3 regions of the Agrobacterium burrii genome follow, and region 2 is predicted to be linked to each of the others. Evidence: predicted binding sites of a transcription regulator. Region 2 holds the regulator's gene; each other region holds the start of a gene.
The links. The regulator PhoB, encoded in region 2, activates phosphate uptake and scavenging genes when phosphate is short. The targets are predictions, from matches to a motif close to TGTCATNNANCTGTCAT.

Region 1 (5,760 bases), on a different contig from region 2:
TCCACCCATCCTGTCTTGGCGACGGGCTCGCCCTGCATCTCCGCCTTATCGGGCAATTGACCGATGACGTCCTCGATCCGGTCGTTGCCGGTGAGCGTGACAGTCGCGCCGTTCGCCTCGAGATCCTTGCGCAGGCGCTGGATGATCCACGCACCCGTCGTGTCGATGGCTTCGACAGCGGAAAGATCGATCTCGACGGAGCCGCCGGATTTGCTCTTTTCGATCCTGTCGAGGCTTTCGAAAATTCCAGAGAGATTGCTGTTGCGCCAGGAACCGCTCATGACATAACGCAAGCCGCCGCCGGAGACGGAACCGTCTTCGGAGATTGCGGCCGGGTTCGCCTGTTGCCGTGTGTCCTGTTCTTGCATAATGCTCCGAGCGAGTGCAGCCGTCACGAGATTCTTAAAGGTTTCATAACGTTTCGGTCTCCGGCAAGCCACAGTGGCAGCCGACAATTCGTGATAAATTTGGCGTCATGTGTCTTTTGCCGCCCAATCGGAAGTGAAAAAACATGCCCCGTTACCTGCAAGCCACAACAGAACGCTTCCCCGTCGCCGGCAGCTTCACGATCTCACGCGGCACCCGCACGCATGCGGATGTCGTAACGTGCATCATCCGCGATGGTTCCTTCGCCGGCAGAGGCGAATGTGTGCCATACCCGCGTTACGGCGAAAGCATCGAGGGTGTCGTTGCCGATATCGAGGCGATGGCGGAGCAGATCGCCGCCGGCCTGACACGACAGGAATTGCAGCAGGTGATGAAACCGGGTGCGGCCCGCAATGCGGTCGATTGCGCGCTCTGGGACCTTGAGGCCAAGATCAGCGGCAAAAGCGCCGCCGAACAGGTTCTTGGACAGGCGGCAAAGCCGCTCGTCACCGCTTATACGATTTCGCTTTCCGACCCGGAAACAATGGCCGCGAAGACCGCGGAGAATGCAGGCCGTCCGCTGCTGAAGATCAAGACCGGCACCACTGACGACGAAGCCCGCCTGCGCGCCGTGCGCGCCGCAGCGCCCGAAGCGCGCATCATCATCGACGCCAATGAGGGCTGGAACGATGATAATATCGAATATTATCTGCGGCTTGCAGCGGAACTGAAGATATCGCTGATCGAGCAGCCCCTGCCCGCCGGCAAGGACGCCATCCTGTCCCGTATCGACCACCCGGTGCTGATCTGCGCCGATGAAAGCGTGCATTCCACCAAAGACCTCGCCGGCCTGCGCGACCGTTACGACGCGATCAACATCAAGCTCGACAAGACCGGCGGACTGACGGAAGCGCTCGTCATGAAGGCGGAGGCCGAACGGCTCGGCTTCACCATCATGGTCGGCTGCATGCTCGGCACCTCGCTCGGCATGGCCCCTGCCGTGCTGGCCGCCCAGGGCACGGCCTTTGCCGATCTCGATGGGCCGCTGTTGCTGGCGCTGGATCGTGATCCGGGGCTGGTTTATGAAGGTTCGCTGGTTTATCCGGCGCAGCCGGAATTGTGGGGGTAAGCCGCTAATATTGAAGGCAGTGAGCCGAAACGTCACCCCTTGCTTCTTCCCGCCGGGGAGAAGGTGGCCCGAAGGGTCGGATGAGGGGGAAAGGTTGCCGGATTTCGGAGAACCCCCTCATCCCGCTGCCGCGACCTTCTCCCCGCCGGGGAGAAGAAGCACGCGGCGACCGCTCGTTCCCTATGAGACCGCCGATCTCAAGTGTCCGACGATAATTTGCGTTAAAGCCAAACGCCCAATCAGGCCGCGTGCTTGCCGATGAGCCCCGGAATATTCACCGGTTCCATTTCATCCGATGCATGTTCAGCGGTGACATCGCTTGTCTGCATCCAGGTGATCAACTCGAAAGTACCATCGGCATTTTCGGCGATCGCCGTGCAGCTTTCTACCCAGTCGCCGGTATTGATGTAGCGAATGCCGTCCATGTCTTCCATGACAGCATGGTGAATGTGCCCACAGATGACGCCGTCGACATTGTTGCGCCGTGCCTCTTCAGCCACCACGCGCTGGAACTCGCCAATGAAGTTGACGGCGTGTTTGACCTGCTGCTTGGCCCAGGCCGAGAACGACCAGTAAGGCAGGCCGATGCGGCGGCGCACGGCGGCGATGGCGATGTTGAGCGCGATCGCCGCGTCATAGGCCCAGTCGCCGAGATAGGCGAGCAGGCGGGCATTGCGCACCACCACGTCGAACTCGTCGCCATGGATGACCAGATATTTCTTGCCGTCGGCCGCCTCGTGGATCATGCGCTCGGCCACTTCGATGCCGCCGAAATGCATGCCCGGGAATTCCCGCAGGAATTCATCGTGATTGCCGGGAATATAGATGATACGGGTGCCCTTGCGGGCCTTGCGCAAAAGCTTCTGCACCACGTCGTTGCAGCCCTGCGGCCAGTACCAGCTGCGGCGCAGCCGCCAGCCGTCGACGATGTCGCCGACCATGATGATCGTCTCGGCTTCGTGATGTCTAAGGAAGTCGAGCAGATAATCCGTCTTGGCCGCCTTGGAGCCAAGATGAACGTCCGAAATGAAAAGCGTTCTGAACTGTCTGGTTTCAATTTGACCGGCCACGGATTTCATCCCCCTGTTCGGTTGCGTCCCTGCGGCTTTCTTCCCTCTCAGAACCAGACTCGTGTTGCAGCAACATGACAGAGGCCGGTTTTTGTATGGAATATGACGGATGGCTTCACGAAAACGCGAATAGACCATGCGCGCATTTGCATAAGTGCGGGGCAAATAACGGCTGTACCGCGGGGAAGTTTGTTGTATTCAGGGCCACCAGACGAAATTAAATATGACGGTGGAAGACATGACCTCTCACGATAAGAACAACACGCCCGCCAACACGGCAAAGGCCGACATCGAGGAACAGGCGCTCTTTTTCCACCGCTATCCGCGCCCCGGCAAGCTGGAGATCCAGGCAACCAAGCCGCTCGGCAACCAGCGCGATCTGGCGCTCGCCTATTCGCCGGGTGTTGCCGCCCCCTGCCTCGCCATCCATGAAAATCCGGAGATGGCAGCGGAATACACCGCCCGCGCCAATCTCGTTGCCGTCATCTCCAACGGCACGGCGGTGCTGGGGCTTGGCAATATCGGCCCGCTCGCTTCCAAACCCGTCATGGAAGGCAAGGCCGTCCTTTTCAAGAAATTCGCCGGCATCGACGTCTTCGACATCGAGATCGACGCGCCCGGCATCAATGACATGGTCTCGACCATCGCGGCACTTGAACCCACCTTCGGCGGCATCAACCTTGAGGATATCAAGGCGCCGGAATGTTTCGAGGTGGAGCGCCAGCTGCGCGAGAAGATGAACATTCCCGTTTTCCACGACGACCAGCACGGCACCGCGATCATCGTCGCCGCCGCCGTCACCAATGCGCTGGAACTGGCTGGAAAGTCTCTGTCGAGCGTCAAGATCGTCGCTTCCGGCGCAGGGGCTGCTGCCCTTGCCTGCCTCAACCTGCTGGTCGCCATGGGCGCCAACAAGGAAAACATCTGGGTCCACGATATCGAGGGTCTCGTCTATGACGGCCGTAACACGCTGATGGACGAGTGGAAGGAAGTTTACGCCCAGAAAACCGACAAGCGTGTGCTGGCCGACTCGATCGACGGTGCGGATGTCTTCCTCGGTCTTTCGGCGGCAGGCGTGCTGAAGCCGGAACTTCTGGAGCGCATGGCGGAAAACCCGCTGATCCTGGCGCTTGCCAACCCCAATCCGGAAATCATGCCGGAGGCCGCCCGTGCCGCCCGCCCGGATGCGATGATCTGCACCGGCCGTTCGGATTTCCCGAACCAGGTCAACAACGTGCTGTGTTTCCCCTATATCTTCCGCGGCGCGCTGGATTGCGGCGCAACGACCATCAACGAAGAAATGAAGATGGCCGCCGTGCAGGCCATCGCCGAGCTTGCCCGTGAGGAAGTTTCCGAAGTGGCCGCAAGGGCCTATAGCGGCGAAACGCCGATCTTTGGGCCGAACTATCTCATCCCCTCGCCGTTCGATCCGCGCCTCATCCTGCGCATCGCACCCGCCGTTGCCCGCGCCGCCGCCGCAAGCGGTGTCGCCGCCCGGCCGATCACCGATTTCGAAGCCTATTTCGACCAGTTGAACCGTTTCGTCTGGCGCTCCGGCTTTATCATGAAGCCGGTCTTCAACGCCGCGAAAGCCGCCGAAAAGAAGCGCATCATCTTTGCCGAAGGCGAAGACGAGCGCGTGCTGCGCGCCGCCCAGGTTCTGCTGGAGGAAGGCACCGGCATCCCGATCCTCATTGGCCGTCCGCAGATCATCGAAACGCGCCTGAAGCGTTTCGGCCTGCGCATCCGCCCGAATACGGATTTCGCCGTGGTCAATCCGGAAGACGATCCGCGTTACCGTGATTACGTCGATGACTATTTCGCGCTGGTCGGCCGCGCCGGCATCAACCCGGAAGCCGCCCGCACCATCGTTCGCACCAACTCCACGGTCATCGGCGCGCTGTCGGTCAAGCGCGGCGAAGCGGATGCGCTGATCTGCGGTCTGGAAGGCCGTTATGACCGGCATCTGCGTGACGTGAACCAGATCATCGGCAAGCAGGAGAACGTGCGCTCCTTTGCGGGCCTCAGCCTGCTCATCACCCAGCAGGGCGCGCTGTTCCTCACCGATACCTTTGTGAACAACGATCCGACGTCAGAGGAAGTGGCGGAAATGGCCATTCTCGCGGCCAGGGAAATTCGTCGTTTCGGCATCACGCCGAAGATCGCGCTTGCCAGCCACTCCAATTTCGGCTCGCGTGACTCGGAAAGCGCCCGCAAGATGCGCCGCGCGCTGAAGATCATCCAGCAGGCCGCACCCGAACTGGAAGTGGACGGCGAAATGCAGGGCGGCTCCGCACTGTCGGAAACGCTGCGCAAGCGCGCCATGCCCAACAGCGTTTTGACCGGCGAGGCGAACCTTCTGGTTTTCCCCAACCTCGATGCCGCCAACATCACGCTCGGCGTCACCCGCACCCTGACGGAAGGCCTGCATGTCGGCCCGATCCTGCTCGGCACGGCGCTTCCCGCCCATATCCTGTCGCCCAGCGTCACCTCGCGTGGCGTCGTCAACATGGCGGCCTTTGCCGTGGTGCAGGCGTCGCACCCTTCGGTGTGAGGGCGCATTAACGCAATTTTGAACAAGCTGTTGCCGCATTGCGGCGACAGCTTATGTTATCTTCCTGAAACACGGATTTCGTGAAGTATAACGCCCCTGCCACCGGCCGGGGACATCGAACGGATCTAACAATTGACCCGGCGCAGCCGCATCATCGGCCTCCTGCTTCCCCTTGTTTTCCTCGCCCCGGCCGCCGCTGTCGCGGATCAGGTCTGCGATACGCTTTATGCGCAATTGCGCGAGCCACCCCGCATCATCGGCAACACGGCAGAGGTGCGGCGTTACGCCAACGCGCTCGCCCGCCAGAACATCGTCGTGCGCAAAATCAGGAACGATCTGCGCAGCTATGGCTGTTCGTCGGGCAGCGTCATTGTCTACGGCAACCCCAATGCCGGCCTCTGCGCCGAGATCGGTGATGCACTGGTGGATGCCGAAGCCGAACGTGACGCCATCATTCGTGACCGTGACGATGCGATGGCGGCTCAGCGCAGCGATGATGGCGGCATCAGGCGCCAGCGCATTCTCGCCGCACTCGACGCCAATGGCTGCAGCGCAATGCCGGAAACGGACACGCAATCGCCGCAAGTGCCCGATGTGACCCGTTACCCCGATGCGTTCCGCCAGCAGGATAATCAGCCGGG
Region 2 (12,288 bases):
ATGCGGTAACCGAAGCGGGCCGAGCCTTCAACGAAAGAATGCAGCACGTTATTGCCGTCACCGGTCCAGGCGATTGTCTTGCCTTTGACCGGGCCGCGATGTTCCTCGAACGTCAATATGTCCGCCATGATCTGGCAGGGATGGGTGTCATCCGTCAGGCCGTTGATAACAGGCACGGTCGCGTGTTCGGCAAGCTCAAGCAGGCGCGAATGATCCGTGGTGCGGATCATGATGGCGTCGACATAACGCGACAGTACCTTGGCCGTATCGCCGATCGTTTCGGCGCGGCCGAGCTGCATTTCCGTGCCCGACAGGAAGAGTGTTTCGCCGCCGAGCTGGCGCATGCCGACATCAAAGGAGACGCGGGTGCGGGTGGACGGCTTTTCAAAGATCATCGCCAGCATCTTGCCGGCAAGCGGCTTTTCAGCCGTGCCGGCCTTGGTGGCAATCTTGCGCGTGTGCGCATCATCAAGAATCGCCCGCAAATCCTCCGACCCGACGGCCGAAAGGTCTAGAAAATGTTTTGGTGAAGCCATTTCAAACAGTCCCATGCTCGCGAGCCTCCGGAAAGAGGCCCGCCCTTGATTGGTTTCAGGCGATTTTCGCCTGTTTCGCTGTCAGGGAGGCGGCAGCCGCTTCCACTCGCGCCAGCCCTTCGCGGGCCTCTTCCGCCGTGGTGACGAGCGGCGGCAGAAGACGGATGACGTTGTCACCTGCCGGCACGCCGAGCAGGTGCTCCGCGCGCATGGCCTGCAGCAAATCGCCCGAAGGAACCTTCGCCTTGATGCCCATCAGCAGGCCTTCGCCACGGATTTCCTCGATCACATCAGGATAACGATCCTTGAGCGACGCCAGCCCCTGACGGAAGACCAGCGCGACATCACGAACCTTTTCCAGAAAACCGTCGGCCAGAACGACGTCCAGCACGGCATTGCCAACTGCCATAGCCAGCGGATTGCCGCCATAGGTGGTGCCGTGCACACCCGCCGTCATGCCAGAGGCGGCGTCCGCTGTCGCAAGGCAGGCCCCTAGCGGGAAACCGCCGCCGATACCCTTGGCAACCGCCATGATATCCGGCGCAACGCCGGTCTGCTCATAGGCAAACAGCTTACCTGTGCGGCCGACACCTGTCTGGACTTCATCGAAAATCAGGAGCAGGCCGTGCTCGTCGCACAATCCACGCAGGATTTGCAGGAATTCCTTGCTCGGCGCGCGAATACCACCCTCGCCCTGAATAGGCTCGATCAAAAGCGCTGCCGTCTCAGTCGTGATGGCGGCCTTCAAGGCATCGATATCGGCGAAAGGAACCTGATCGAAACCTTCGACCTTGGGGCCAAAACCTTCGAGATATTTCTGCTGACCGCCGGCAGCGATCGTCGCCAGCGTGCGGCCATGGAAGGCGCCTTCGAAGGTGACGATGCGGAACTTTTCCGGATGACCCTTTGAATAATGATAACGGCGCGCCGTCTTAATGGCGCATTCCAGCGCTTCAGCACCGGAATTGGTGAAGAACACCTTGTCTGCGAAGGTTGCCTCCGTCAGCCGCTTGGCGAGCTTTTCCTGCCCCGGCACTTCATAGAGGTTCGAGACGTGCCAGACCTTCTCGGCCTGCGTCTTGATTGCTTCCACGAGGTGCGGATGGGCGTGGCCCAGCGAATTGACCGCAACACCGGCTGCAAAATCCAGATATCGTTCGCCACTCTCCGTGAACAGCCAGACGCCTTCACCGCGCTCGAAGCGCAGGGGGGCTCTTGAAAACGTATCAAACAATGGCGCGCCGGCTTCGGCCATGGCTGTATCACTCCTTGCGCGGATGCGCTGTCATAAGGTTGTCAATAGGCTCGCGGGGTTATCCCTCGCCTGAAAATCAAAAATGCCGCCTCGCGGCGGCAGGGGCACTATTGTCAGTTCGTTTGCCGATGTCAACAAAAGTCCGCGTTTCCCGGGCTTCTCAAGCACTAGTAGGCAGCCGCGGGAGAGCCCCAAGGTGTTGCCTTTCTGACTCAACACCCCAGCAAGTTGGGGAAAACCGGAAAATCGATTCCAGATGATTCCCGCGACTCTTGCCACGGAGTCGGGCTGGCACTAGGTTAATCGCTAATTACTAGACTGCATTGCGGCGGAACTAGTCACCTAAAATCCGGTAGGAACCACGCTTGCGGCACACCCGCGAGACGGAGATGGATTCTGCCGAAATATACGCGACAAGCGGAGAAGCGGCATGAACTGGACAGACGAGCGGGTCGAGAAACTCAAGAAATTGTGGGCCGAAGGACTTAGCGCCAGCCAGATAGCAGCACAGCTGGGCGGCGTCAGCCGTAATGCCGTGATTGGCAAGGTCCACCGTCTCAATCTGCCGGGACGCGTCAAGGCTGGCGGACCGGTCACTTCGGCACGCTCCGCGCCCAAGCGCACAGCAGCACCTGCCCCGCGCGCGACAAATTTCGCGGGCCGCGTCAATGCGGCGCCGGCCCGAATTCTCACCCGTTCGAACGCGGCAACAGCGCTGCACGAAGAAATCGGCATCGAGACCGCCGAAGTTCTCGACTACGTTCCTTCTTCCAGAAATGTCGTTACGCCGATTTCCCGTCGCCTGACGCTGACGGAACTGACGGAGCGCACCTGCAAGTGGCCGGTCGGCGACCCGTTGAAGGATGACTTCCACTTCTGCGGTTGCGAGGCGCTGGAATCCTCGCCCTATTGCAAGTTCCATGCGAAGCTCGCTTATCAGCCGGTCAGTGAGCGCCGTAAGGCTTGAGTGTTGCGGCACGCATTCAGCACTCAAAAACTACGGGCCTTCTGGCCCGTTTTTTTTGACAAAATCAGGCCGGTTGGGAAATACGCCAGTGGCATGCCTGACCGTTTCCGCCATCACCGCCGTGTCTTGCCACACAATCCGGATACCCGCGGGCCGTCGATTGGCCGTTCAACGGATGGAGTTTCATTTTTAGGGAATGTTCAAAACCGAAAGGCCCGAAACCGGAATGGTGTCGGGCCTTTTTGATTTTTGGTCGGATTTTGTGCTCACTGAAGCTGCAAACCCGGCTTCGCTCAAGCTTCCATCGAATACCCGGCACCGCGGACGGTGCGGATGACATCCTGCATGTGAGAAAAATTAAGCGCCTTGCGCAGGCGTCCGACGTGAACGTCAACGGTGCGCTCATCGACATAGATATCATGACCCCAGACGCCGTCCAGCAACTGCGAGCGGGAGAACACCCGACCCGGAGATGTCATTAGGAATTCCAGCAGGCGGAATTCCGTCGGCCCAAGACGGACTTCGCGGCTTTTGCGGTGAACACGATGGGTTTCGCGATCCAGTTCGATATCGCCGCATTTCAGCACCGATGAAAGAACCTCGGGACGGGCGCGACGCAGCATCGCTTTGACCCGGGCCATAAGTTCCGGCGTCGAAAACGGCTTGACGACATAATCGTCGGCGCCGGTGGCAAGACCGCGCACCCGCTCGCTTTCTTCACCGCGCGCTGTCAGCATGATGATGGGCAGGCGTTCGGTTTCGGGCCGCATTCTCAGGCGCCGGCACAGCTCGATGCCGGAAACGCCGGGCAACATCCAGTCCAGGATGAGAAGATCCGGAATACGCTCCTGCAGCCTGATTTCCGCCTCGTCGCCACGGGGTATCGTGTCGACGTCATATCCCTCAGCCTCGAGATTGTAACGAAGGAGGACGCTCAACGCTTCCTCGTCTTCCACAACTGCAATCTTGGGCACCATATGCTGAACTCCGCAAGCTTCTGCTTGTCTGTTATTCGGTCACAGAACCGAGTGTGTTGGAACTATCGTCCTTCGGACGCTCGCCCTCCGGCTGGCTGCCGGTGGCCATGTAATAAATTGTCTCAGCGATATTCGTCGCATGATCGCCGATACGCTCAATGTTCTTGGCGCAGAACAAGAGGTGCGTGCAGGTGGTGATGTTGCGCGGATCTTCCATCATGTAAGTCAGAAGCTCACGGAAGAGCGACGTGTACATGGCGTCGATTTCCTCGTCACGCTCGCGGATGGCGTTGGCCTTCTCGGCGGAACGCGTGGAATAGACGTCAAGTACTTCCTTGAGCTGCACCAGCGCCAGTTCCGACAGATGTTCGAGACCGCGGGCAAGCTTGCGTGGCACGCCGGTGCCGGCAACCGCGATAACGCGCTTGGCAGTGTTCTTGCCAAGGTCGCCGACGCGCTCGAGATCGCCGGCAATACGCAGCGTGCCGATGATTTCGCGAAGATCGGCCGCGACAGGCTGCCGTCTGGCGATGGTGACGATGGCCTTGTCGCCGATCTCGCGCTCGGAATGATCGAGGATCGCGTCGTCGGAAATAACCTTCTGCGCCAGCGCAGCGTCGGAATTGACCAGTGCGCGCACGGCATCCGCGCACATCTGCTCGGCCAGACCGCCCATTTCGGCGATGCGGCGGGTCAGGAACTTCAATTCGTCGTCATAAGCGGACAGAATATGCGAATGGGTCGTTGTCTGTGTCATGGTCTAATCCTCCGGCTTGGCCTTCATGCACGTACACGCCAGCGGGGCACGGCAAAGGCACCAGTCTTGTTCGGTTTCGATAAAGCGCCGGCCGGAAATCAGCCGAAGCGGCCCATGATGTAGTCCTGCGTGCGCTGGTCGTCCGGATTGGTGAACATCTTGTCCGTTTCGTTTTCTTCGACAAGATGACCAAGGTGGAACATGGCGGTCCGCTGGGAAACACGTGCTGCCTGCTGCATGGAGTGCGTGACGATAACGATCGTATAGTTGGCGCGCAGTTCGTGGATCAGTTCCTCGACCTTGGCGGTTGCGATCGGATCGAGCGCCGAGCAGGGCTCATCCATCAGGATAACTTCCGGGCTGACGGCAACCGCGCGCGCAATACACAGACGCTGCTGCTGACCACCGGAAAGGCCGGTGCCGGATTCATGCAGTCGGTCCTTGACCTCATTCCACAAACCAGCCTTCTGCAGGCTCTGTTCGACGATCTGGTCCATATCCGCCTTGTTGCGGGCAAGACCGTGGATGCGCGGACCGTAGGAGATGTTCTCGTAAATCGTCTTCGGGAACGGGTTCGGCTTCTGGAACACCATGCCGACGCGGGCACGCAATTCCACGACGTCGATCGCCTGGTCGTAGATATCGTCGGTGTCGAGGGTGATCTTGCCGGTGACCCGGCAGCCATCGATCGTGTCGTTCATGCGATTCAAGGTGCGCAGGAAGGTGGATTTACCGCAACCGGACGGACCGATGAGCGCAGTCACCGTGTTCTCGCGGACATTGAGGTTAACGTCGTAAAGCGCGCGCTTTTCGCCGTAAAAAACCGAAACGTCCTTGCCGATCATCTTGTATGTAACTTCATTCATTTTCTTGTCCAGCGCCTTTTCAACTGCTGCTTCCGACAACATGTTCATTGCTCAATCTCCCTCTACCAACGCCGTTCGAAGCGGCGACGCAACAGGATTGCGCCAACATTCATGACGATGAGGAACAAAAGCAGGATGATGATAGCGCCGGATGTTCTTTCGACAAAGGCACGTTCAGCTTCGTTCGCCCACATGTAAATCTGCACCGGCAGCGCCGTGGACGGATCCATCGGCGTTGTCGGATAATTCGCGACGAATGCCACCATGCCGATCAAGAGCAGCGGCGCCGTTTCGCCCAGCGCATGGGCAAGGCCGATGATGGTGCCGGTCAGAATGCCCGGCATTGCAAGCGGCAGGACGTGATGGAAGATCGTCTGCATCTTCGAGGCGCCAAGACCGAGTGCTGCAGCGCGGATCGACGGCGGCACGGCCTTCAAAGCGGCGCGGGTCGCGATAATGATCGTTGGCAACGTCATCAGCGTCAGGACGAGGCCGCCGACCAGAGAGGCCGAGCGTGGAAAGCCCATGAAGTTGATAAAGACGGAAAGGCCAAGCAGACCGTAGACGATCGAGGGAACAGCCGCCAGATTGTTGATGTTCACTTCGATAAGGTCAGTCAGGCGGTTCTTCGGGGCGAATTCCTCGAGATAGATCGAGGCTGCGACACCGATCGGCAGCGAAAGCACCAGCACGATCATCATCATGTAGAAGGAGCCGATGAGGGCAACGCCGACACCCGCCGCTTCCGGACGGCTCGAATTGCCGTTGACGAAGATCCCGGTATTGAAATGTTTGCCGAGCTGGCCGCTTTCGGCAAGCTGGTTCATCCAGCCGAGCTGCTGGTTCGAGATACGGCGGTTGGCTTCATCCACCGTCAGATCGACCTGGCCCTTGAAGGCGCTGTCGACATCGCCCGATGCCAGAAGCGTGACAGTGCGCGTGGTACCGATGACGGCAGGATCAGCAATGACGATGTCGCGCAGCTGGGTGCGGACGCTGTCGGAGATCATGACGTTAACGGCGCGAAGTCCGGCCCGGTCCGTTGGCGCGACGCCGAGAACCTTGGCGACCGCATCGCGGGCGAGGACGGGATAATTGGCCGTCATCAGCTTTGCGGGATTTGCGGCCCGTTCATTCTTCGGATCGATGATCTGTTCGGAAAATTCTACCGGAACGGTGATCATCGTCTGCTGGAAGGCGGTGTATCCTTTGGATACAACCGAAAAGAGCAGAAGAAACAGGAAGATAAGGCCGAACGAGATAGCTGCCATTCCATAAGCACGGAAACGGCGTTCGGCGGCGTAGCGGCGCTTGATGCCGATATCACGGCGCGTGGCCCGGTTCGCGGCGGCAGCGCCGGTTGTGGGAGAAACGATGTCGGTCATTCATATTGCTCCCGGTATTTGCGCACAATGTAAAGCGCGTAGATATTCAGGCAAAGCGTGATGGCGAAAAGCGTGATGCCCAGTGCGAAGGCGACCAGCGTCTGCGGCGAGGTGAATTCAAGGTCGCCGGTCAGCTGGCTGACGATCTTGACCGTCACGGTGGTCATGGGTTCGAAGGGGTTGATCTGCAGGCGGGCAGCAACGCCGGCGGCAAGAACCACGATCATGGTTTCGCCGATCGCACGCGACGCCGTCATCAGCACAGCACCGACGATGCCGGGAAGTGCCGCGGGAACAATGACCCTCTTGATGGTTTCAGAGCGCGTGGCACCGAGACCGAGAGAGCCGTCGCGCAGCGAGCGCGGTACGGCGGTGATGATATCGTCCGACAGCGAAGAGACATAGGGGATCAGCATGATGCCCATGACGAAGCCGGCGGTGATAACGCTCTGCGCCTGGATGAAGTTGGCGTAGTTACCGGTCGCGATGCCGCTGATCTGCGTGGAAATGTCTCGCAGGAAAGGACCGACCGTCGTCAACGCAAAGAAGCCATAGACGATCGTCGGAATACCGGCGAGCACCTCGAGCAGCGGCTTGACCACGGAGCGAACGCGCGGCGTCGCGTATTCCGACATGTAGATCGCCGCGAACAGTCCGACCGGCACGGCGACCACCATGGCGACGAGACCGATATAGAGCGTGCCGGCGAGCAGCGGGATCAGACCGAACTGGCCGGAGGAATCCGTTGAGCCAGCCGCCGCAAAACGCGGATCCCACACCGTTCCGAAGAAGAACTGGTGTGCCGGAACCATGTTGAAGAACTGGATGGCTTCCGTCAGCATCGACAGGACGATACCGATCGTCGTCAAAATCGCGATAGACGATGCGACGAGCAGAGAGGCAAGAATGACCCTTTCGACCTTGTTTCGCGCCCGGAAGCGCGGAGCGATCGAACGCAGCGCATAAGCGGCGCCACCGAACGCGGCCGCCAGCACGACGGCGATCATCGCAATGCGGCTGGTGGAGGTCATTGCATTCAGCGTGTGGGCGGCCTCGATCATGAAGCGTTCGGGATCGCCGGCAATCGCCACACCCTTCGATGCCAGAAGCGGCCTTACCGCAGCCGTATCCGCATCGACCTGCGCGGTTTCTTCCGTTGTCAGGCGCTGAAGACCACGGGCGATGGAGCTCACCATGCCGTAGGTCAGGCTCTGCTGCGCCTCGGACTGGGCACGCACGTCTTCAGGGAAATCGCCTCGTACCGCCGAAGTGACGACCAACGGGCTGATAACAAGCCAGATACAGAGAATGAACGCCGCGGGCAGCACCGCCCAGACGACAGCGTAAGAACCGTGATAACCGGCACGGGAATGCATGCTGGAGGGACGCCCGCCAGACAAAGCAATGGCGCGGCGGCTACCGAGCAGATAACTGCCGATGCCGATCAGCGCCAGTATCAGCAAAAGGATCGATGTGTTCATTAGAATTCCCTCGGCGTGCCTCAAGAGCACGGTGCGATATCGGGCAAATCAAAAAGTCATCAAAACGAGACCGCTGGACCATCCAGAGATGCCTGCCTTTTGACTGTATCAAAGTCTGGCAAGCGTCAAGGTTGATACATCCTATCCATCTGTAATCCATAAACAATTATGTGGATGGCGATGAATCGGAACTGTCAACCGGAGACAATCGCCGAAGCGGAGAGGCACCGGGCGGAACAAGGGGCGCGGCAAGCCGCGCCCCTCATTTTTATTACATGGAAGCGCCGGCCGTGAACTTGGCGCGGATTTCTTCGCGCTCCTTGTCCGGAGCGGCAACCAGGCCGTAGTTGGCGAGCGGGGACTCAGGGCCGATCATCGCGTCAGAAACGAAGAATTCGACATATTCCTTGAGGCCCGGGATGACGCCCAGGTGAGCCTTCTTCACGTAGAAGAACAGCGGGCGCGAAACCGGGTACTTGCCGCTGGCAACGGTTTCCGTGGACGGAACGACGCCCGAAACAGTGGCGACCTTCAGACGGTCAGCGTTGTTTTCATAGAAAGCAAGGCCGAAAACGCCGAGGCCGGTCTTGTTGGCGTCGATGCGGGCCAGCGTTTCGGTGTAGTCGCCGTCGATGTCGACTGCAGCGCCGTCCTTGCGGACTGCAACGCACTTTGCAGCAGCCTGCTTGGCATCGGTAACAATCTTCTTGATGGCGTCGGTGGCGCCGGCTTCCTTGCAGCCGTCAGCCATGATCTTCTCTTCGAAGACTTCGCGGGTGCCGTGCTTGGAACCCGGGATGTAAGCGGCGATCGCTACATCAGGCAGTTCCTTGTTGACTTCCGACCACTTCTTGTTGGGGTTGGCAACGAGCTTGCCGTCCTTGACGATTTCAGCGGCGAGCGCAAGGTACAGGTCCTTCGGCTCAAGCTTGATGTCCTTGTTGGAAGAGTCCATTGCGAAGACGATACCGTCGTAACCGATCTTCACTTCCTGAACGTCGGCAACGCCAGCAGCCTTACAGGCGGCCAGTTCGTCGCTCTTGATCGGGCGCGAAGCGTTGGCGATGTCGATGGTGCCTTCACCAACGCCGGAGCAGAACGCCTTCAGACCACCGCCCGTGCCGCCGGACTCAACAACCGGAGCCTTGAAGTTCGGGAAGGTTTCGGCAAAGGTTTCAGCAACGATCTTGGCATAGGGCAGAACCGTGGAAGAACCGGCAACCTGGATCTGGTCGCGAGCAGCGGCGGCGCCAGCGAAGGCGACAGAAGCCACCAGAGCTGCTGCGGAAAATTTAAGGATGTTCATTTGTCTCTCCCGTCGTGGGCTTGTTTGTGGACGCGGCCGATAGCGGCACTCGCTCAAAGCATGCGCTCGGCGATCTTTTCTTAACCACCGTAGCCACATCCTTTTATGTCACTTCCGTGAAAGATTTGTGACAGTCTAAATTATTGATTTAATTTATAGAATTTTACGACATTAAAAGCAGACAGATATTTTATGTCAGAATCTGACCGTGAAGTCCGTGCCGTTGCCCAATTCCGATTTAATGATGAGGCGAGCGCGGTGGCGGGTGAGGATGTGCTTGACGATGGCAAGCCCCAGACCCGTTCCCTTTTTGGAGCGGCTATCGGCGACACTGACGCGATAAAACCGCTCCGTCAGACGTGGCACATGTTCGGCGGGAATGCCTGGCCCCTTGTCGATGACGCTCACTTCCACCGGCTTGCCGGGTTCGGCGCGCAGCCAGACATCCACGACCTTGCCCTCCTGCCCATATTTACAAGCATTTTCAACGAGGTTCTGAAATACCTGCACCAGTTCGTCGCGGTCGCCCTGCACTTCCGCCGGCCGATCAGGCAGATGCAGGGTGATCTCCACATCCAGTTCATTGGCGAGCGGCAACAGCGCGTCCCGCACATGACCGATCACCGAGACCAGATCGACCTTCTGGTCCGGCGCGATATTCGCTCGCAGCTCCAGCCGTGAAAGCGACATCAGATCATCCACCAGCCTGCTCATGCGGGTTGCCTGATCCAGCATGATGGCGAGGAAACGTTCCTGTGCTTTCGGGTCGTTGCGAGCCGGACCCTGCATGGTTTCGATGAATCCGCGCAGCGAGGCGAGCGGCGTGCGCAATTCATGGCTGGCATTGGCGACGAAGTCGCTGCGCATCCGGTCGATGCGGCGAAGCTCCGACACATCGCGGAACGACAATATGTAAAATGGCGGGCCGGCCACCTCCCCCGCATCCGCGCGAGCAATGCGAACGATGAAGACCCGCTCGGATGGAAAACGCTCCGAATGCTCGACCTGATTGGGCTGGCCGGTGGTGATGGTTTCGCGGATGACATCCAGCAGGCCCGGAGATCGCAGGCGGGCGGAAATATGCGCGCCGGGCGGAAGCAGGCCGAAAGCCCGTTCCGCCGCACCGTTCTGAAACAGCACGCTGGCATTCTTGTCGAGAATGAAGACCGGCGTATCCAGCACCGCAAGGCCAGCCCTGACGCCGGAAATGACACTTTCCGCCGGCGCTTCCGGTTCATCCGTTTCCGTAATCGCATTTTCATCCGTCTTCGGGGCCGCCGGCCGTTCCCGAACGGCGAGAATGGCGATGATGGCGCAGAGCCAAAGGACGGCCGGCATATAGGGCGTATGCAGTTCCGAAACGGCCACGATGGCCAGCATGCTGACGACGAGAACGGGCAACCAGTTTCGGCCAAGCTTTCGTCCCAAAAGCTTTAATCCACGATCGCCTTCCATGACTGCCATTTCAGCCTGCTTTCCACTTTCACCTGACAGCGCATCGAATTCTCATAGGCCAGCTTCATGACAGAGATTCATCACCGCGCATTTTTCACAACGTATATGCGCAAAATCTGTGCCGCAATCGTCGCCGATGCCGCACCATGGCCAGCCCCTGCTCTTTCTCTTGAATTCTGCCGGTGGATATGAACTCATTGGCGGTGAGTTGCCTTTACACAACAATAGCCGGAGAACAAATATGGCCGAAGACACCAAGAAGCGATCGGTGGAGCTTACCATTGGCGGCAAACCGCGCAGCTTCGACATCGACGATCCGGTTCTTCCCGACTGGGTGGAGGACAAAAAACTCTCCGCCGGCGACTTTCCCTACGACAAGAAGATGAAACGGGAAGACTACGATGCCGCGCTGGAGGCGCTGCAGGTGGAGCTGGTGAAGGTGCAGTTCTGGCTGCAGGCCACCGGCAAACGGGTGATGGCGGTTTTCGAAGGCCGCGATGCGGCGGGCAAAGGCGGCGCGATCTTCGCGGCCCGGGCCTATCTCAACCCCCGCTACGCCCGCGTCGTGGCGCTGACCAAACCGACGGAAACCGAACGCGGCCAATGGTATTTCCAGCGCTATATCTCACATTTTCCGACTGCCGGTGAATTCGTTCTCTTCGACCGTTCCTGGTACAACCGCGCAGGCGTCGAGCCGGTCATGGGCTTCTGCACCCCGGAAGAACACAAGCGCTTCCTCAAGGAAACACCGCGGCTGGAAAAGATGCTGGTGCATGAGGACATCCATCTTTTCAAGTTCTGGCTCGACATCGGCCGCGAGACGCAGATCGAACGCTTCCATGATCGCCGCCACAGCCCGCTGAAATGCTGGAAGCTTTCGGACATGGACATAGCAGCGCTGACGAAATGGGATGATTACACGCAAAAGCGCGACGAGATGCTGGAAAAGACCCACACCGACGCCGCTCCCTGGACGGTGGTGCGCGCCAATGACAAGCGCCGCGCCCGGGTGAACCTCATCCGCCACATTCTCGATGCGCTTGACTATGACGGCAAGGACAAGAAGGTGATCGGCGAGATCGACGGCAAGATATTGGGGTCGGGTCCGGAGTTTCTTAAATAGAACAGGAAGACGATGGCAAGCGCTCCTGACGGCGGCGCTTGCCATTCTTCCTATAAGTTATACATTGATCGGTGTTTTTATACATTGATCGGTGTTTTCGATGGAAAATATTATTTTATTGATACTCTATGTATGTGTGAACACGTACTTTTTTGTATCCATTACAATATCTGACATTCG
Region 3 (5,760 bases), 240 kb from region 2:
GCAGGATGATGATGGCATAGGTCTTGGAGGCGTGATCGTTGCCGATCGACAGCCGGAACACCTCGCCGATGCCGCCGCCGCCGACCGCACCGATGATGGTGGAGGCGCGCACGTTGATTTCGGCGCGCAGCAGCGCGTAGGAGACGAAATTGGGCAGAACCTGCGGCACGATGGCGAAGCGAACGCGCTCCAGCCAGTTGGCGCCAGACGCGCGAAGGCCTTCATCCGGCTTCATGTCGGCATTTTCCACCACTTCGAAGAACAGCTTGCCCAGAGCGCCGATTGTGTGGACTGAAATCGCGATGATCGCGGCGATCGGACCGATCGAGAGAATGGCGGTCAGCAACCCGGCAACGACGATTTCCGGAAAGGCCCGCAGGACTTCCATTACCCGGCGCACGACCCAGCGCACGATACCGGCGCCGACGAGGTTGGTGGAGGCGAAGAAGCAGAGCACGAAGGCAAAGCTGGTGCCGATGATTGTCGAGACCAGCGCAATATTGAGCGTGATGATCAACTGATAGATGAAGTGCGGGATGTAAAAGCTGTCGGTGACGTAAACACGATCCGCGACGTAGTTATATTTCAGCGAACCATTCGCATAGGGTGATGGCAGGTCGAACATCGCCCGGAAGATTTCAAGCGGACTGTCCGGCACGAAGGTTTTCATAAAGTCGAAGAAATAGGGCAGGCGCTCGAAAAACTTGCCTGAATTGGCCGCGTTGGCGAAATTCAGTGAAGCGGCGAGGATGACGAGGAAGATCACGAGCGAAATGACGGTATAAATCCGCCTTGTCGCAAGCTGCTGTTGATAATGACGCATGACCGTTTGGGACGATGCGCTCAATCCCTTGGTCGATGGGGTGCCATGATGCAGTGTGGTCGCCATGCCGCTTTCCTTTATTGGCAAAAGCGGCGGCGCCGCAAGGCACCGCCGCTTCCGAGTATGATCGCAGGATCAGCCGCCGATAACGGACTTACGGGCGTCGATGATCGTCTGGTAGAAGGACGGGTCGACCTTGATGTAAGCGGTGTTCTTGCCCTGGGTGAAACCCTGGAAGCAGGCGAGGTCTTTCTTCGGCAGTTCCATGAAGAAGTCTTCCACCTTCTGCTTCATGGCGTCGCCGAGCTTGTTGGTGACCATGAGCGGGCCGTTCGGGATCAGCGGCGACTTCCAGACTTCGACGATATCGTCCATGTCGAGGTTGCCCTTCTTGACCATCTGGTAGAGGTTGCCGGCCGTGTAGCCTTCTTCCCACTTGCCGACGCCCGAACCGAAGGTCGTGCCAACGTCGAACTTCTTGTCGAGAACGGCAAGAACGAGGTTTTCATGACCGCCACCGAAGCCGGTTTCGGAGAAGTATTCCTTCACCGGAGTGCCGGTTTCTTTCGGGATAGCCACGTTCGGGACGAGGAAGCCAGAGGTGGAGTCAGGATCGGCAAAGCCGATCTTCTTGCCCTTGGCGTCTGCCAGCGTCTTGATGCCGCTGTCTTTGCGGGCAACCATGATCGTGTAATAACCGGTCGAACCGTCAGCGCCGGCCGTTGTCAGGATCGGGTCAACGGCCTTCGGATCGGCAAGAGCGATCTTGGCGTAGGAGGAAGCGCCCATGGAAGCGATGTCGATGGTGCCGCCGAGCAGACCCTGGATGACGCCGTTATAGTCCGGCGACGGGAAAACCTGAACTTCGGAAACGCCGGTCGCAGCCTTGAGGCCATCGGCAACGCACTTCGTGTTGCGGATCTGGTCGGCTTCGTTTTCCGAACCGTCGAGACCGATACGCAGGACCTTAACGTCCTGAGCCATGGCGGAACCGGCCAGAACGCCAAGGGCGACTGCCGAAAGAAGGATTTTCTTCAACATGGACTTTCTCCTGTTTCCCGGCGAGCCGGAGTTTGTTGTGAAGTACCGGCCCTTGACGCGGGCACAAACGATGCTGAGCGGTTCCTCAGAGCCCGGCGAGAGCGAGCGGTTCGGGACCGGCAGATTGATGCACCGGACGTGCGGAAAGCTGCGCGCCGGGAATGTTGATGCTGGTCGAGGTCATGGTCTCGTCAATGCCGGAGCCTTGAGAATCGGTTCCGTAAATCTCCGTGACGGCCGCAGCGGTCAGCTCCGCCGGCGTTCCGTCGAAGACGACGCGGCCCTGAGACATGCCGATGATGCGTTCGCAATAATTGCGCGCCGTATCCAGCGTGTGCAGATTGGTGATGACGGTGATGCCTTCGCGCTCGTTGATGTCGCGCAGCGCGTCCATCACAATCTTGGCATTGAGGGGATCGAGCGAGGCGATCGGCTCGTCGGCCAGAACCATCTTCGGAGACTGCATCAGGGCGCGAGCGATGGCGACGCGCTGCTGCTGGCCACCGGAAAGCGTGCCCGCAGCCTGCATGGCCACATGTTCGATGCCGAGCCGCTCAAGGGCGGCGATCGCCATCAGACGCTCATCATTGGTGAAGATATTAAACAGGCTGAGCGCCGTCGAACGGTGGTTGAGACGGCCGAGCATGACATTGGTGAGCACGTCAAGGCGCGGCACCAGATTGAACTGCTGGAAGATCATGGCGCAGTCGCGCTGCCAGTTGCGCAGCGCTGCACCCTTCAACGTCGAAACTTCCGTGTCGTTGAAATGAATGGAACCCGAAGACGGATCGACGAGGCGGTTGATCATGCGCAGCAGCGTCGATTTGCCGGCGCCCGAGCGTCCGATCACGCCGACCATCTGCCCCTGCGGTATCTCGACATTCACGGCATCGACCGCAGTGTGGTTGCCGAAACGGCGCGTGACTTGCTTCAGGTGAAAGCTCATTTCCCCGTCCAATCTTCTTATGACGGGGTTCGACCTAACAGCGGTCCATGAACTGTGAGTGTCAGTTTAATGAAGAAAATATTACAGAATTCGCAGATACGACATCCTGGGGTTCGCCGACAAACCTTTCGTCAGGGATGTCATCAGCCGGGCATATCTGGAGCCGACAAACAGAAATCCCGGGACGTGGCCCCGGGATTTGCAATCGCTTCGGTATGAGTGGAGTTCATCCACCATATTTCGCCACGAAATCCTCGGCGGCGAGCGCGCGGAAATCATCGAGTGCGCCGCGCAGTCTGGCATGATCCCAATCCCACCAATTCAGATCGTCCATGCGCCGGCCAAGCTCCGCCGGAAAACGCTCACGGATCAGCCGGGCGGGCACGCCACCGACGACGGTATAGGGCGCGACATCTTTCGATACGACCGCGCCAGCCCCGATTACCGCACCGTTTCCAACCGTCACACCGGGCAGGATGGTTGCGCCATGGCCGATCCACACGTCGTGGCCGATCACCACGCGCTTGGCGCGGCGGGCGGCGAAGAAGTCCGTTTCATCCTCGGCGTCGTCCCAGTAGCTGCGGGCGCGGTAGGTGAAATGGTGCAACGTCGCCCGCTGCATCGGGTGATTGGTGGCGTTGATGCGGACGGAGGCGGCGATATTGACGAATTTGCCGATGGTGGCGCACCAGATCGCGCCGTCCTGCATGACATAGGAGTAATCGCCCATCTCGACCTCCTCAAGGCGGCAGCGCTCCGAAACCTCGGTATAGCGGCCGATCGAGGAATTTGTGACACGGGCGGTGTCGTGAATGACAGGTTCGAGACCGACCTTGACACTCATGCCGCTGCCTTCCGGGGAGAGAATTGCGAGACGTCGAGAATGCGGTCGGCAACGGCTTCCCGCACTTCCTCGTCGTGGAAGATACCCAGCAACGCCGTACCTTTCGCTTTTTTCTCGATGATCATGTCAACGACCACCCGCCGGTTGGCGGCATCCAGCGATGCGGTTGGCTCATCGAGAAGCAGGATCGCATGATCGGTGATGAAGCCGCGCGCAATGTTGACGCGCTGCTGCTCGCCGCCCGAAAAGGTCGCCGGCGGCAGGGACCACAGTTCGCGCGGCAGGTTGAGTTTCGACAGCAGCATGGCCGCCTGCTCGCGCGCCTCCTCGGCGGCAACCTTGCGCGCGAAGAGCGGTTCGGCGACGACGTCGATTGCCGGAACACGCGGCACGGTGCGCAGGAACTGGCTGACATAACCGATGGTGCGATGGCGAATTTCGAGGATCGTGCGCGGCGAGGCATTGCCGATATCAACGACTTGATCCTGGTGGCGGATGAGAATCTGCCCGCTGTCGATGGCGTAGTTGCCATAGAGCATTTTCAGGATCGAGCTTTTGCCGATACCCGAAGGGCCGCCGAGCACGACGCATTCGCCGCCGGAAACGGAGAAATTGACATCGCGCACGACCGGCAACTCGATGCCGTCGCGCAGATGCATGGTGAAGCTTTTGAAAACTTCCGAAACGATAAGGGGCGTTGCCATGGCGTCAAACCTGCAAAATGGAGGAAACAAGCAATTGCGTGTAGGGCTCGCGCGGATCGTCCAGCACCCGGTCGGTGAGACCATGCTCAATGACGTCGCCGCCCTTCATCACCATCATGCGGTGAGACAGCAGTCGTGCCACCGCCAGGTCATGGGTGACGACGACGACGGCAAGCCCGAGATCGTTGACGAGACCGCGCACCAGATCGAGCAGGCGCGCCTGCACGGAAACATCGAGGCCGCCCGTCGGTTCGTCCATGAAGACGAGGCGCGGCGAGGTGACGAGATTGCGGGCGATCTGCAGGCGCTGGCGCATGCCGCCGGAAAAGGCGCGCGGCTGATCGTCGATACGGTCGGTGCCGATTTCCACCCGTTCCAGCCACTCGCTGGCCGATTGGCGAATGTTACCGTAGTGCCGGTTGCCCACAGCCATCAGCCGCTCACCGACATTGGCGCCGGCCGACACCGCCATACGCAACCCGTCCGCCGGATTCTGGTGCACGAAACCCCAGTCGGTCCGCATCAGGAAACGCCGTTCGGCCTCGCCCATGTGGTAGAGATCACGCACCGAGCCGTCGCGCATGCGATATTCCACGCTGCCCGCCGTTGGCATCAGCCGGGTGGAAATGCAGTTGAGAAGTGTGGTCTTGCCGGAGCCGGATTCGCCGACGATGGCCAGAACCTCGCCCGGGTAGAGTTCAAAGGAAACGTTGCGGCAACCGGCACGGTCGCCGTAATATTTGGAAACGTCCCGGACTTTCAAAAGCGGTGCGTCGCTCATTCTGCGGCCTCCTTCACATCCGCCAGCAGGTGGCCCTTGTGGCCATGGGCGCGGCGGTCCTCGCAATGGTCGGTATCGGAGCAGACGAACATTCGTCCGCCCTTGTCATCCAGCACCACCTCGTCCAGATAGACATTCTCGCCACCGCAGAGAGCGCAGGGCTTGTCGAAGCGCTGGATTTCAAAGGGATGGTCCTCGAAATCGAGGCTGACGACGTCGGTATAGGGCGGCACGGCATAGATGCGCTTTTCGCGACCGGCCCCGAACAGTTGCAGCGCATCCGACATATTCATTTTCGGATTGTCGAATTTCGGCGTCGGCGAGGGGTCCATCACATAACGCCCGGCAACCTTTACCGGATAGGCATAGGTGGTGGAGATGCGGCCGTTGCGGGCGATGTCCTCGTAAAGCTTGACGTGCATCAGGCCGTATTCCTCCAGCGCATGCATGACGCGGGTTTCGGTCTCGCGCGGCTCGAGGAAGCGTAACGGTTCGGGGATGGGAACCTGATAGACCAGAACCTGTCCCGAATGCAGCTCTTCTTCGGGAATGCGGTGCCGCGTCTGGATGATGGTCGCGTCCCCGGTGCGGGTGGTGACGGCAACATTCGCCACCTTCTGG

Region 1: a site for PhoB is predicted at 2,629-2,645, ahead of JZX89_RS15450 (UDP-2,3-diacylglucosamine diphosphatase). Genes of this name have one in related genera too.
Region 3: a site for PhoB is predicted at 2,880-2,896, ahead of phnC (phosphonate ABC transporter ATP-binding protein). Genes of this name have one in related genera too.

Annotation. Positions count from the first base shown of each region.
Region 1 covers NZ_JAFLNA010000008.1:8,195-13,954, forward strand. Annotated here, with positions in the region: gene JZX89_RS15440 (ABC transporter permease) at 1-368, opposite strand, end outside; gene dgcA (N-acetyl-D-Glu racemase DgcA) at 512-1,495, shown strand; gene JZX89_RS15450 (UDP-2,3-diacylglucosamine diphosphatase) at 1,735-2,574, opposite strand; gene JZX89_RS15455 (NADP-dependent malic enzyme) at 2,804-5,119, shown strand; gene JZX89_RS15460 (DUF2865 domain-containing protein) at 5,252-5,760, shown strand, end outside.
Region 2 covers NZ_JAFLNA010000005.1:352,592-364,879, reverse strand. Annotated here, with positions in the region: gene argF (ornithine carbamoyltransferase) at 1-536, opposite strand, end outside; gene JZX89_RS12615 (aspartate aminotransferase family protein) at 592-1,791, opposite strand; gene JZX89_RS12610 (GcrA family cell cycle regulator) at 2,222-2,758, shown strand; gene phoB (phosphate regulon transcriptional regulator PhoB) at 3,052-3,735, opposite strand; gene phoU (phosphate signaling complex protein PhoU) at 3,767-4,492, opposite strand; gene pstB (phosphate ABC transporter ATP-binding protein PstB) at 4,591-5,406, opposite strand; gene pstA (phosphate ABC transporter permease PstA) at 5,421-6,743, opposite strand; gene pstC (phosphate ABC transporter permease subunit PstC) at 6,740-8,224, opposite strand; gene JZX89_RS12580 (substrate-binding domain-containing protein) at 8,496-9,530, opposite strand; gene phoR (phosphate regulon sensor histidine kinase PhoR) at 9,726-10,994, opposite strand; gene ppk2 (polyphosphate kinase 2) at 11,227-12,108, shown strand.
Region 3 covers NZ_JAFLNA010000005.1:113,561-119,320, forward strand. Annotated here, with positions in the region: gene phnE (phosphonate ABC transporter, permease protein PhnE) at 1-889, opposite strand, end outside; gene phnD (phosphonate ABC transporter substrate-binding protein) at 959-1,864, opposite strand; gene phnC (phosphonate ABC transporter ATP-binding protein) at 1,950-2,810, opposite strand; gene JZX89_RS11370 (transferase hexapeptide repeat family protein) at 3,037-3,654, opposite strand; gene phnL (phosphonate C-P lyase system protein PhnL) at 3,651-4,358, opposite strand; gene phnK (phosphonate C-P lyase system protein PhnK) at 4,363-5,139, opposite strand; gene JZX89_RS11385 (alpha-D-ribose 1-methylphosphonate 5-phosphate C-P-lyase PhnJ) at 5,136-5,760, opposite strand, start outside.